Regions from separate parts of the Tatumella sp. UBA2305 genome, predicted to be linked through region 1. Evidence: predicted binding sites of a transcription regulator. Region 1 holds the regulator's gene; each other region holds the start of a gene.

Region 1 (4,269 bases):
TCAACCCGTGGGGGCTGAAGTTTACCGTTGTGCTGGCCCCGGGCCCTGTTCTGGCTCCAGAAGGCCCGCCAGGCCTGGCCTTTAATTTCGAATTCGACTTCTGCCAGGCACTCACTGGTGCCGCGTGACATCAGTTCGTTCTGGGCTGGGGTGACAGGGCCGAGCCGTGGCGTCTGGTGGTAGAGCGCGAGGCAAATAGCATCCAGCAGGGTAGTCTTACCCGCGCCGGTATCACCAGTGATGGCAAACAGGCCATTACCGGCGAAGGGGGACTGACGAAAATCGATAGTCCATTCGCCACGCAAAGCATTAAGGTTTTTGAACCGCAGGCTCAGTATTTTCATTTGCAGTCCTGCTCCTGTCCGGCATGCTGTACCTGTTCCAGAGTTTGCAGGTAAAGGGTGAGCAGCCGCTGGCGATCCGCTTCCGGTAGTTGTTGTTCCAGCTCAAGACGACGCATAAACACCTCTTCTGCCGTTAATTCATTCAACGTTTCATTCTCCATCCGTTGAATACCTGCCGTCGAACGTTCACGACTGCGGCGTAACAGTAATACTTCGGCCGGCTTGCCGGAGACTAAAGCTTCAATACGTTGTTGTAAGTCACTCAGATAGTCCTGTTGCGTGACCTCAATATCCAGCCATACCGGCCGGCCGCTGTCATCGCTGGTCAGCGCATTGATCTGTGTTTCAATCTCTTCCAGTGAACCTTTCAGGGTCTGCATGGGCTGAAAACAGGGGATCGGCAGAGTGGTCACCGTCAGTGGCTGACCGGGACCACATTCGACCAGACAGACACTCTTCTCTGTACCAGGTTCGTCGAAACTCAGTGCAATCGGTGAACCGCTATAACGAATATGCGTTTGCCCGCCGACCTGTTGTGATCGATGGATATGCCCCAGAGCAATATAATCGGCGGGAGGAAAGGCGGAGGCAGGGAAAGCATCCAGACTACCGATATAGATATCCCGTACGGATTCGCTGCTACGGGTACCCAGCGCTGTCAGATGTCCGGTGGCTATCACGGGTAATTCAGGTTGCCCCAGTTCAACCCGCAATCTGAGTGCGGCGTCATAACACTGCCGGTAGTGATCAGTGATGGCCTGCAACAGGTTTTGTTGTTTCTGCTGGCTATTCAGCCCGGCCTGGCTTAACTGAATATCCCGGGGACGCAGATAGGGGATGGCACAGAGCACAGCCCCGGGATTCTGCTGCTTGTCGCGAAGAATCACCAGTTGATTGCTGATGTCTGTGCCGGCACTGGCGATCACCTGGGTATTCAGGCACGCAAGCAGTTCCCGTGATTCGTTGAGCATCGCGACCGAATCATGATTTCCGGCCAGAATGATTAACTGACAACCGGTCTGCTGTAATGCAACGACAAAGTGATTGTATATTTCACGGGCATAGCTGGGGGGCGAACCGGTATCAAATATATCGCCGGCAACGATCAGGACATCGATCCGGAGGTCGGTAATTTGCTGCAATAACCAGTCGAGAAAAGACTGATGTTCGTAAGCCCTGCTACGGGTATAAAAAAACTGACCCAGATGCCAGTCAGAGGTATGGATAATTTTCATAATGCTCCCGGTTTCACCCTGCTGAACGCAGTATACCTGTTGCCGGCTCCCGGATAAAAAAAGAGTCATGGTGACGGTGATGAGGACGCGCGGCGGGGCTGTGAGATAATCCAGTCAGCCAACATCCACCAGTTTTTATGACATGATTGCAGAAAATTAGCTGGCTTTTATTCATAAAACTGTCATAAAACTGACTCATAATGGCGCCGCAACTTCGGAAATACCCGAAGATATTCGCTGGAGAAACAATGGCTAAACGCATTCTGGTCGTAGAAGATGAGGCTCCGATTCGCGAAATGTTATGTTTCGTTCTGGAGCAGAATGACTATCATCCCATCGAAGCTGAGGATTATGACAGCGCTGTAAAAAAACTGATCGAACCCTGGCCCGATCTGATTCTGCTGGACTGGATGTTACCCGGCGGCAGCGGTATTCAGTTTATCCGCTACCTGAAAAAAGAAGCGATGACCCGGGATATTCCGGTGGTCATGCTGACAGCCAAAGGGGAAGAAGAAGACCGGGTTCGGGGGCTGGATGCCGGTGCTGATGACTATATGACCAAACCGTTCTCACCGAAAGAACTGATTGCCAGGATCAAAGCGGTGATTCGTCGTATTTCACCGACTGCAGATGATGAACTGATTGATATTCAGGGACTGACACTGGATCCAACCTCGCATCGTGTCATGTCAGGGGAAACTCCGGTAGAAATGGGACCCACGGAATACAAATTACTGCATTTCTTTATGACTCACCCTGAACGGGTCTACAGCAGGGAACAATTGCTGAATCATGTATGGGGAACGAATGTTTATGTGGAGGACCGGACGGTAGATGTCCATATCCGTCGTCTGCGTAAAGCACTGGAATTTACCGGCCATGAGCGTATGGTACAAACAGTCCGTGGTACAGGATATCGGTTCTCTGCCCGTTTCTGAATGGAGTGTCATTCGTGCTGGACAAACTTTCGTGGCGCACCCTGTTATTTGAATTTCTGCTGGTCTGCCTGGCAGGTGGTGTGGCCGGGCTAATGACCCGGCAGTTAGCCTGGTGTCTGCTGCTGGCGGTGGTGGTATTACTCTTCTGGCATTTTTTTCAACTGATGCGTCTGTCACACTGGTTATGGGTCGACAGAACCATTACCCCGCCTACCGGCAAAGGAAGCTGGGAACCGCTGTTTCATGGCCTGTATCTGATGCAGGTGCGTAACCGGCGAAGACGCGGAGAGTTGCGTGATCTGATTAAACGCTTCCGCAGTGGTGCTGAATCGCTGCCGGACGGCCTGATCCTGACCACCGAAGAGGGCAATATCTTCTGGTGCAACGGGCTGGCGCAGCAATATCTCGGATTACGCTGGCCGGAGGATAACGGACAAAATATCCTTAATCTGCTCCGCTATCCTGAGTTTTCCCGTTACCTGCAGGCAAAAAGCTTCGAAACCCCACTGACTCAGCTGCTGAATAACGGACACCATATGGAGTTCCGGATCATGCCCTACAGCGAAGGGCAGTGGTTGATCAGTGCCAGGGATATGACTCAGATGCGACAACTGGAAAATATGCGGCGTCACTTCTTTGCCAATGTCAGCCATGAACTGCGCACACCACTCACGGTGATCCAGGGATATCTGGAGATGATGGAAGATAGTCAGCTGAAGGATAATATTTACTTCAGGGCGGTGGGGACAATGCAGGAACAGTCCCGGCGCATGGAGGGACTGGTTAAACAGCTGATGACCTTAACCCGAATCGAGGCAGCCCCCGCACTGAACATGAAGGAGGTTGTCGATGTTCCGGCAATGCTGCATATGTTGCAGCAGGAAGCCGAAACCCTCAGTCAGGGACGTCAAAAAATCAGTTTTTCTATTGATGAAAAGCTGCGGGTGTACGGTAACGATGAACAGTTACGCAGTGCCATTTCTAACCTTATCTATAACTCCATCAATCATACCCCAGAAAACACCCAAATTGAGATTATCTGGAAACGCACAACTGACGGGGCATATTTTTCGGTGTCCGATGATGGTCCGGGGATTGCCGAAGAACATATCCCTCGTCTGACCGAACGTTTCTATCGGGTGGATAAAGCCAGATCACGTAATACCGGTGGCAGTGGTCTGGGTCTGGCGATTGTGAAACATGCGCTGGGTCATCACGGAGCCAGGTTATCCATCACCAGTGAGCCCGGATATTGTACCTGCTTCAGTTTTTCTCTGGCTGCACGGATGATTGTTCCGGCGAATACAGCCATTGCTGTCTCCGGCGCATAACCCGCTTTCACCGCAGAGGCCTCTCTGCGGTGAAACTGTGGCTGATTGCCTATTATCCTCCGCAGAAGATTACCCGTCGCTTTTACACACCAGATGAAATAAATTCATGAGGAATGAATTATATTCAATTGTCAGGCTGATTTTCTCATGCCACCCTGAAAAAATCACATAAATAGCCGTCTGGATGGCTTAAATAGATTCGCCGGTCCACTCCGGCATCAGGAGAATAATTATGCAAAGAACAGAGGCACCGTTTCGCGCGGATATCGTCGGGAGTTTTCTGCGTCCCGAAGCGGTAAAACAGGCTCGGATAGACTTTTCAGCGGGTCGTCTGGATGCGGAAGGACTGCGTAATGTTGAAAACGATGCAATTCGTGAAGTCGTTGAGCAGCAACAGGCTGCTGGTTTACAGGTAGTGACC
Region 2 (4,269 bases), on a different contig from region 1:
GCTGGTTTTTTCACGGCCCACGGACAGCCGGCGAAACAGATGCGGCTGGTGCGTTATATCCATGCAAAGCGCTATCTTGAACACCATGATGAAGAGTTTATTCGTCGCTGCGAACGGGTGCGCGGGCAGTTTATTCTGACCAGCAGCCTGTGCGCGATTATTGTGATAAGCCTGGTCGGATTGTTGATTTGGCATTAATCCCCGACAGGGGATTAATGGGGCAGGCATGCGGCCCGGGACTACTACGCTCAGAGCGGAATCGTCGGCGGATAATAAGGTCGGCAGATAATAAAAAGGCTGTCCATATGGACAGCCTTTTTCAGTGGTGCTGCTGAAATCACTAAACCAGATGCAGTGAAATCCAGTACAGCCCGGCAGACAACAGAATCGAAACCGGCAGAGTGAGTACCCAGGCCATCGCGATATTCTTGATAGTCTTACCCTGTAAACCGCCTCCATCGACCAGCATAGTTCCGGCGACGGAAGATGACAGGATATGGGTGGTAGATACCGGCATACCGGTATAACTGGCAATCCCGATAGAAGCCGCCGCAGTGACCTGAGCCGCCATCCCCTGACCGTAGGTCATCCCTTTCTTACCGATTTTCTCACCAATCGTGGTAGCCACACGACGCCAGCCGACCATGGTCCCGACAGACAGCGCCAGCGCTACGGCAAAGATAATCCACACCGGGGCGTACTCAACCGTGCCGAGTAAGTCATGGCGTAAATCGCCCAGGAATTTACGATCCTGGCTGCTGGTCTGTGGCAGCGAGGCAATCTTATCAGCGGTATCAGAAATACACAGTAACAGGCGGCGCATCTGAGAACGATTTTCGACACTCAGTTGGTCGTAACTGCTAAGGTTGGTCAGCATTTTCTGAGCATGCGTCACGGCTTCCAGAGCACGCTCATTACTGCAGTGGAACTCTTCTATCGGAGTGGCTATTGCCGCCGGGGTGACCGTCGGAGCGATGATAGATTGCAGCGACTGGCTGTTCTGCTGGTAATACTGCTCCAGATGTTCCACCGCATCGCGGGTCCGGGTGATATCATATCCCGAAGAATTCATATTCACCACGAATCCGGCAGGGGCGACACCAATCAGTACCAGCATAATCAGGCCAATGCCTTTCTGTCCGTCATTGGCGCCGTGGGAATAGCTGACACCAATGGCAGAAACAATCAGCGCAATTCGTGTCCAGAAAGGCGGCTTTTTCTTGCCATCAATCTTTTCCCGCTCTGCTGGCGTCATATGGACCCGTGAACGTTTACGTGTTCCGTTCCAGTATTTGCGTAGCAGAAATATTAATGCGCCTGCCAGCGCCATACCAATCAGCGGTGACAGAATCAGTGACATAAAAACATTGATGACTTTCGGAATGTTCAGGGCGTCAACCAGCGAAGTGCCGGTGACCAGGGCATTGGTGACAGCAATGCCGATAATCGCTCCAATCAAAGTGTGGGAGCTGGAGGCAGGCAGACCAAAGTACCAGGTCCCCAGGTTCCAGATGATTGCGGCCAGTAACATAGAGAACACCATGGCCAGACCATGAGCAGAACCTACATTAAGCAGCAGATCGGTCGGCAGCATATGAACAATAGCGTAAGCCACGCTCAGACCACCTAACAAAACTCCCAAAAAGTTAAAGATCCCCGCCATTGCAACAGCCAGTTGCGCGCGCATCGCACGGGTATAAATTACCGTGGCAACAGCATTAGCGGTATCATGAAATCCGTTGATTGCTTCGTAAAACAAAACAAACAGCAGAGCAACTACCAGTAGTAGGCCAGTACTTAAATCGATACCAGCAAAAAGATGCAGCATAAACGTTACGCCATTTTTTGAGGACATGAACCCCGCGCATTATCGGCGAGATAAGTCCTTTCAGGAAAGAAAAATCTCTTTTTTTTTGCAGTAATGTGACAGCTTCATGAAAGTTTAATTTTAAAAATACTTAAAAATTATAAAGTTATGCGAAGCCCAGGCGTGTTAAGAAATTTTCAGTCTGGAGTCCGGCAACGCATATCTCTACAATCAGCCGTTTTTCGGGCGGGGGCGATATGGAAAAGTTTGACGTTATTGTGGTGGGTGCCGGTGCTGCCGGGCTGTTCTGTGCGGCACAGGCCGGGCAGCGAGGTCTGAAAGTCCTGGTGCTGGATAACGGCAAAAAAGCCGGCCGAAAAATCCTGATGTCCGGAGGCGGGCGCTGTAATTTCACCAATCTGTATACCGAGCCTGTTGCCTACCTGTCACATAATCCTCACTTCTGTAAGTCAGCACTTGCTCGCTATACACAGTGGGATTTTATTGAGCTGGTGGGTAAACACGGTATTGCCTGGCATGAAAAAACTCTCGGACAACTGTTTTGTGATGATTCTGCTCAGCAAATCGTCGATTTGTTGCTGGCGGAATGCCAGAAAGGCCAGGTAACCCTGCGACTACGCAGCGAAATCCTCACCACCGAACGAGACGATCAAGGTGAATACCGGCTAAACGTGAATGGTTGTGAAGTAAGTGCTCGCAAACTTGTTGTTGCATCCGGGGGGCTGTCGATGCCTGGCCTTGGGGCAACCCCCTGGGGTTATAAGATTGCTGAACAGTTTGGATTGCGGGTATTTCCGACCCGTGCGGCACTGGTGCCTTTTACGCTGCACAAACCGTTACTCGAACAGCTACAGACGCTTTCCGGGGTGGCTCTGCCGGTGACGGTCACTGCGCAACAAGGCACACTGTTTAAAGAAGCCATGCTGTTTACTCACCGCGGATTGTCCGGGCCTTCGATGTTGCAGATTTCCAGCTACTGGCAACCAGGTGAACGGCTGATGATTAACCTGTTACCGGAAATGGACCTGGAAGAGTTTCTCAATATCCAGCGCACGGCTCACCCTAATCTCAGTCTGAAGAACTGCCTGGCCAAAGTATTGCCTAAACGCTTGACCGAAACACTGCAACAGTTGCAGATGGTTCCGGAGTTGACGTTAAAGCAGTTGAACCACAAACAGCAGCAGCAACTGGTGGAACAGCTGACCTGCTGGGCGGTGCAGCCTAACGGAACCGAAGGTTACCGGACGGCCGAAGTTACCCTTGGGGGAGTCGATACCGATAAGCTCTCTTCACGCACCATGGAAGCCCGCGATGTGCCGGGTCTCTACTTTATCGGCGAAGTGGTGGACGTGACCGGCTGGCTGGGAGGCTATAACTTCCAGTGGGCATGGAGCTCGGCAGCCGCCTGCGCCGGAGCTTTGTAGCCTCAAGGATTGTGATGCTGCTCATCATTGGCCTCGTGAATAATCGTGATTAACGCTTTCAGAGCGGCGGGAATATGCCGCCGCCCCACATAACCCAGTGACACCCCGGGCAGAGTGGCGGCATAGTAGCAGGTATCCATTACCAGAGGCGTATTTTTCAGCCCCCGACCTGACGGCAGTGCCGCCAGTGTAGGGCAGGCACTGTTTACGCAACGTTAACCCTTAATCAGGCAGCCTTGTTGTTGGTCAGAGCGGGAAGAAAATTCCGGAGGGTGTGTTACCGGTATCTGTCTGAAAGCCGGGAATATTCACCAGCTGAGACTGGAAAACATCAATCAATACTTCGTAACGCTCATTTTACTGCCAGGGAAACCGTTAGTTCATGGCGTAACACTTTGACGTCGCAACATTCTGGTCTGAACCGCTACCCGCGCCTTTTAGCAGGCAGAAAATATAATGTTTTTTCAGCCTGAGGGTGACCACCGGGCCATCTGAGGCCAGGGAAGAGGCAATAATCTCACCGCCCTGGTTCAGCATCTGCTCCAGTGACTGATTTACCGGGGACAGCCGGGTGGGATATTCCAGTGCATTACCTGGTACTTTGGCTCCGGTCTCCGGTGGCCACTGGGCTGCGGCGGAGAAAGAGGTCGCTGTGGTGAACGACAGCAGCAGAAGGGTGATCAGTTTTTTCATTTTCTGAAACTCCGGGGAAAGTCAGTGAGTCAGTAGTAACATCGCCCGGTCCGAACGATGTAGCGATACAGATAGCGGACATCCGGCCATCACTGGCTATAACAGCCAGTCTGGCTCTGTCATCACTGCCTGAGAGACGGGAATATAATAATTGCCGGAGAAAGTTTCTGGTAACGGCTGGTCAGGCTGATATTTGTGCTGACAGATAAAAATATCCTGGCCGTTACGGCGCGCTTCCGGGCGAAACGGCATCACATGCTGATAAATGGTGGCCTGCATATCCACAAACTGTTGCTGTGTCCCGGTAAAATTAAAGCGTAAAAA
Region 3 (4,269 bases), on a different contig from region 1:
GTAACGTAAATTCATCCGGTAGTGGGCGGGTGTAGTTAATGGTAACCCCCGGTGCCAGATTGGCATTTGACCAACGCCCCCAACTTTCCGGGCGGGATAAACCACTGTAGCTGGCGACGGATTGTGGAGCACCGGGCAGATAGAACAGGTAACTGTCAGACGGATAGCGGATATCATTATCAGCCACCTGTAACTGCTGCAGTGTCTGACGATAGGTATCCTCTGAAATGACTGCCGGGGTAAAGGCCACATTGCCCTGGTAATTTCCGCGGCCGATTTCTGTGACCCGGGGTTTGCCTCCCAGTTCACCCGTGGTGTAGCATAGCGCATCTGATAAGGCGAGGTTCGGAGCCCATAACCGGCCAGCCTTATAGCATCTGTCAAACCAGACAAATTTATCTCCGGCTGCAAATTTACTCAGACGTGAAGTTAATGTTTCGGCATATACCCCTTCCGGGATCGGTTCGACTTTATCGCTGTCCACTTTTATCAGTACCGGCAGACGGAAGGTGGATCCGGAAAAGCTCAGGGTGTTTTTTTGCTGATCGACAGTAAACCGGTCAATGCGCCGCGGGAAATTCCATAACTGGATGATGTCCGGTTTCCACGCGTTGATCTTGCGGGGAAGGTCAGTAAATATTTCGGATAACGAGGTTCCTGACAGGCTGCTTCGCCCCAGACCAATAAAATTATCACCTCCCAGAATATCCAGTACGGTCGCACCGTTATCCATCGTGCTGCGTTTACGGTTGATCTCCGTGGTTTCAGGCTTATCACCACGAATTATAAAAAAGCTATCGTGGCGCGGATGCTTGATCAGGTAACGATAAGCGGTGTTATTCATCGCCAGATGGTCAGATCCCACGACGATAATAGTATTTTTAAACCACGGTGAGCTTTTTATCCGCGCAATAAGCCGGGCAATGTGTTCCTGAGAACAGGAAACCGCACTAAACGACAGGTTATTTTTTCCGTCATAGGGGTAGGCCTTGCGCTGGCAGGTCGCCGAGATAAAGCCGTCCGGGTGGTGGGTGTCAACGGTCAGCGCGAATAATGCAAATCGTTGTTTTTCCTGTGATAACTGTTGGTATTTTTCGAAAACTTTATCCAGAACCGTATCATCATAAAAGCCCCAGTTATTTCGGTAGTCAGGATTTGTCACCTGAGATTTCAGTTCTTCAGAACCTTCAAGATGTTGCACGTCAAACCCGTGGGATTTGAGAAACACATCTTTACCGCCGAACCGGAGGTCAGCACCCTGCATGAACCAGTTCTGGTAGCCTGAGTTTTTCAGTATATCCCCGAGGCAAATATTTTGCGGATAGAAGCTGGATAATGAGGACGACGCATTACCTTCAAAGGGGGCAAACAGCGGAATACCACACTGAGAGGCGACCATACCCGCGATGGTATAATCGGTGCCCGGTAACTGAGCGGTTCGGGTGAAATCGATGCCGGAGTTCATCTGTTGTGACAATTCCGGAGCCAGGTCAGGAAAGGCTTGCTGATCGAAATAGGTACGTTCCAGGCTTTCTGCGTAGATATACACCAGGTTCAGCGAGGGGTTTTCAATCTTTGCCGCAGGGACTTTAAAGTAATCATCAAAATCTGACCCATCTTTGCCTGTATGTGACGTAATAATCTCTTTAACCTGATAGTAGGCCGGGCTGGTATTGATCGACAACAGGGCCAGCACACTGGCCAGCAGGCTCCAGCCTAAATGATGTTGTTGGTTTTTTTTATACAGCAGCCAGCCCAGAGCACAAAACAGGGCGATGAAAAGCAAGATCAGTCCTGCAGCCGGCAGGATGTATTTAGCGGTGCCGGCACCGGTCAGACTGCTGGTCAGGGTATAGATGACTGCATCGGTAATGCCATTTCCGGTAAAGTAGTTACTGGCAAATAAAACCGCGTTAAGCAGCAGGAAAATCATCAGCAACATCAGCATAAGGATAAACCACAGGCGATGCCGTCCGGCTTTACGGGAATAAAGGAACACTGACGTAATAAAAAGTCCGAATGAAACAATGACTGACACTACCTGGCTCTCCTGATAAAGAAATAACGACAGATGGGCGGATTCCGTCGCCAGACACTCTGCCGCAGAGGATGATTCTGCTTACTGGCTGAGATGCCTGTTGTTACGCCATAATTCTCCTGGTGTACCTGCTGCAAAATGGCCGTCAGCATTATTCCAGGCTAATTCCCAAAAAAACTGTCATACCAGTGTCATGCGGGCAGGATAGGGTAATAATATTGCTGCCCCAATCCTTGGTGGCCGGAAAATGCTCGCGATACTGAAAATCAGTGTCGTTGCTAACTATTTGATAGTTTTCTGAATGTGTTTTTTTGTACCAAAGAATAAGTATAAAGCACAATGCGTAACTTGTGATGATATTTCCGGACGAATTGAGATCTGCCTGCAGATTTCAGGGAGATATCTGTGATTCTGGTGAGTGTATTCTAAGAAGTTCAGTAGCCTTCCGGCGATGGTTGTTACGCCTGCACCTTGCGACATAATTTTTTACATCTCATTGACGTTTCTGACAAATACTCTCCTTCAGCTTCTGTTGTGAAATGCTATAAAAATAGTATTAACAAAAAAATAACCTCACCTCTTCCCTCTTGTTATCCGCGTTACTTTGGCTTGCCTGCCGACAGGGTCAGTCTTGGCTAACGTGATGAAAAGGATAAATAACATGTTTCACTGGACGCCAACTCAGCGTAATGTCGCCTTTGCCAGTTTTATTAGCTGGACTCTGGATGCGTTTGATTTTTTTATTCTGGTATTTGTATTGAGCGATCTGGCTCAGTATTTTCATAACACTATCACTGATGTATCACTCTCTATTATGCTCACTCTGGCGGTCAGACCTGTCGGTGCGCTGATATTCGGTCGTCTGGCTGAAAAATTTGGCCGCCGTCCGATTCTTATGGTCAACATCGTGATGTTTTCGGTGTTTGAACTGTTGTCAGCCTGGTCACCCACCTTCGGAGCGTTCCTGACTTTCCGTGTGATCTATGGGATTGCGATGGGTGGGATCTGGGGCGTCGCCTCGTCGCTGGCGATGGAAACCATTCCGGATCGTTCCCGGGGTTTGATGTCAGGGATTTTTCAGGCGGGATATCCGTGTGGTTATCTGCTGGCTTCTGTCATCTTCGGTCTGCTGTATAATCTGATTGGCTGGCGTGGAATGTTTATGGTGGGGGCATTGCCTATCCTGCTATTGCCATTCATCTGGTTCAAAGTGCCTGAATCTCCGGTGTGGCTGGCCTCTAAAGCCCGTGCAGAAAGTCACGCTCTGTTGCCGGTCATTAAGCAGAATGCCAAACTATGCTGTTATCTGGTCTTGCTGATGGCCTGTTTTAACTTCTTTAGCCACGGTACGCAGGACCTCTATCCGACCTTCCTGAAAGTCCAGCATCAGTTTGATGCACATACCGTCAGTATCATTGCTATCTGCTATAACATTGCGGCGATGTTGGGTGGTGTTTGCTTTGGGCTGTTGTCTGAGAAAATTGGTCGCAAGAGAGCCATCATGCTGGCCTCGGCGCTGGCATTACCGGTACTGCCGTTATGGGCCTTCTCTTCCGGTTCCTGGATGATTGGCCTGGGCGCATTTTTAATGCAGTTTATGGTGCAGGGCGCCTGGGGCGTTATCCCGACCTGGCTGACCGAACTGGTTCCCTCGACTGCCCGCGCCGTTCTGCCTGGCTTCGTCTATCAGCTGGGTAATCTGATTGCTTCCGTGAATGCGACATTGCAGTCTAAAATTGCCGCGACTCATGGCGGAAACTATGGACTGAGTATGGCTATCGTGGCAGGGACTGTGGCGGTGCTTATCTGCTTACTGACTGCGTTTGGCCGTGAAACCCGGGGGATCAGGATTTCAGGTCAGGATTGATGCTGGCGGCGGTTATCACCGCCAGCCGCTTACTGGCAAACGTCAACCCAGCTGGCGTTTGTCAGTTCTGCCATCCGTTGCGGAGAGATCCTGACCGCACTATGGGTGGCTCCCGCCGCAGGCAGCACTTCATCAAACGCCTGTAAGGAGACATCACAGTAGACAGTTAACGGATTTTCCAACCCGAAAGGGCAGACACCCCCCACCGGATGTCCGGTGGCATTGATCACCTCATCGACACTCAGCATCCGAGCTTTGGCGCCCAGAGTATCTTTCAGTTTTTTATTATCCAGTCGCGCGTCACCGCGCATTACAATCAGCACTATCGCCTGTTTTACTTTCAGAGACAGGGTCTTGGCTATCT

What was found. Region 1 encodes PhoB, which activates phosphate uptake and scavenging genes when phosphate is short. Its sites were predicted from a motif close to CTGTCATAAAACTGNCNNAT; they were not measured.
Region 2: the regulator PhoB is predicted to act here: its motif matches at 1,922-1,941, upstream of pitA (inorganic phosphate transporter PitA).
Region 3: the regulator PhoB is predicted to act here: its motif matches at 2,216-2,235, upstream of opgB (phosphatidylglycerol--membrane-oligosaccharide glycerophosphotransferase).

The regions. Positions count from the first base shown of each region.
Region 1 is NZ_DDVT01000020.1:207,262-211,530, forward strand. Features, by position in the region: gene B3Z23_RS13435 (AAA family ATPase) at 1-344, opposite strand, end outside; gene sbcD (exonuclease subunit SbcD) at 341-1,579, opposite strand; gene phoB (phosphate response regulator transcription factor PhoB) at 1,828-2,517, shown strand; gene phoR (phosphate regulon sensor histidine kinase PhoR) at 2,532-3,848, shown strand; gene B3Z23_RS13455 (cobalamin-independent methionine synthase II family protein) at 4,081-4,269, shown strand, end outside.
Region 2 is NZ_DDVT01000005.1:92,940-97,208, reverse strand. Features, by position in the region: gene uspB (universal stress protein UspB) at 1-198, shown strand, start outside; gene pitA (inorganic phosphate transporter PitA) at 341-1,828, opposite strand; gene B3Z23_RS02830 (NAD(P)/FAD-dependent oxidoreductase) at 2,065-3,252, shown strand; gene B3Z23_RS02825 (hypothetical protein) at 3,255-3,392, opposite strand; gene B3Z23_RS02820 (hypothetical protein) at 3,628-3,945, opposite strand; gene B3Z23_RS02815 (helix-turn-helix domain-containing protein) at 4,042-4,269, opposite strand, start outside.
Region 3 is NZ_DDVT01000023.1:208,558-212,826, reverse strand. Features, by position in the region: gene opgB (phosphatidylglycerol--membrane-oligosaccharide glycerophosphotransferase) at 1-2,038, opposite strand, end outside; gene B3Z23_RS16640 (MFS transporter) at 2,700-3,905, shown strand; gene B3Z23_RS16635 (YbaK/EbsC family protein) at 3,935-4,269, opposite strand, start outside.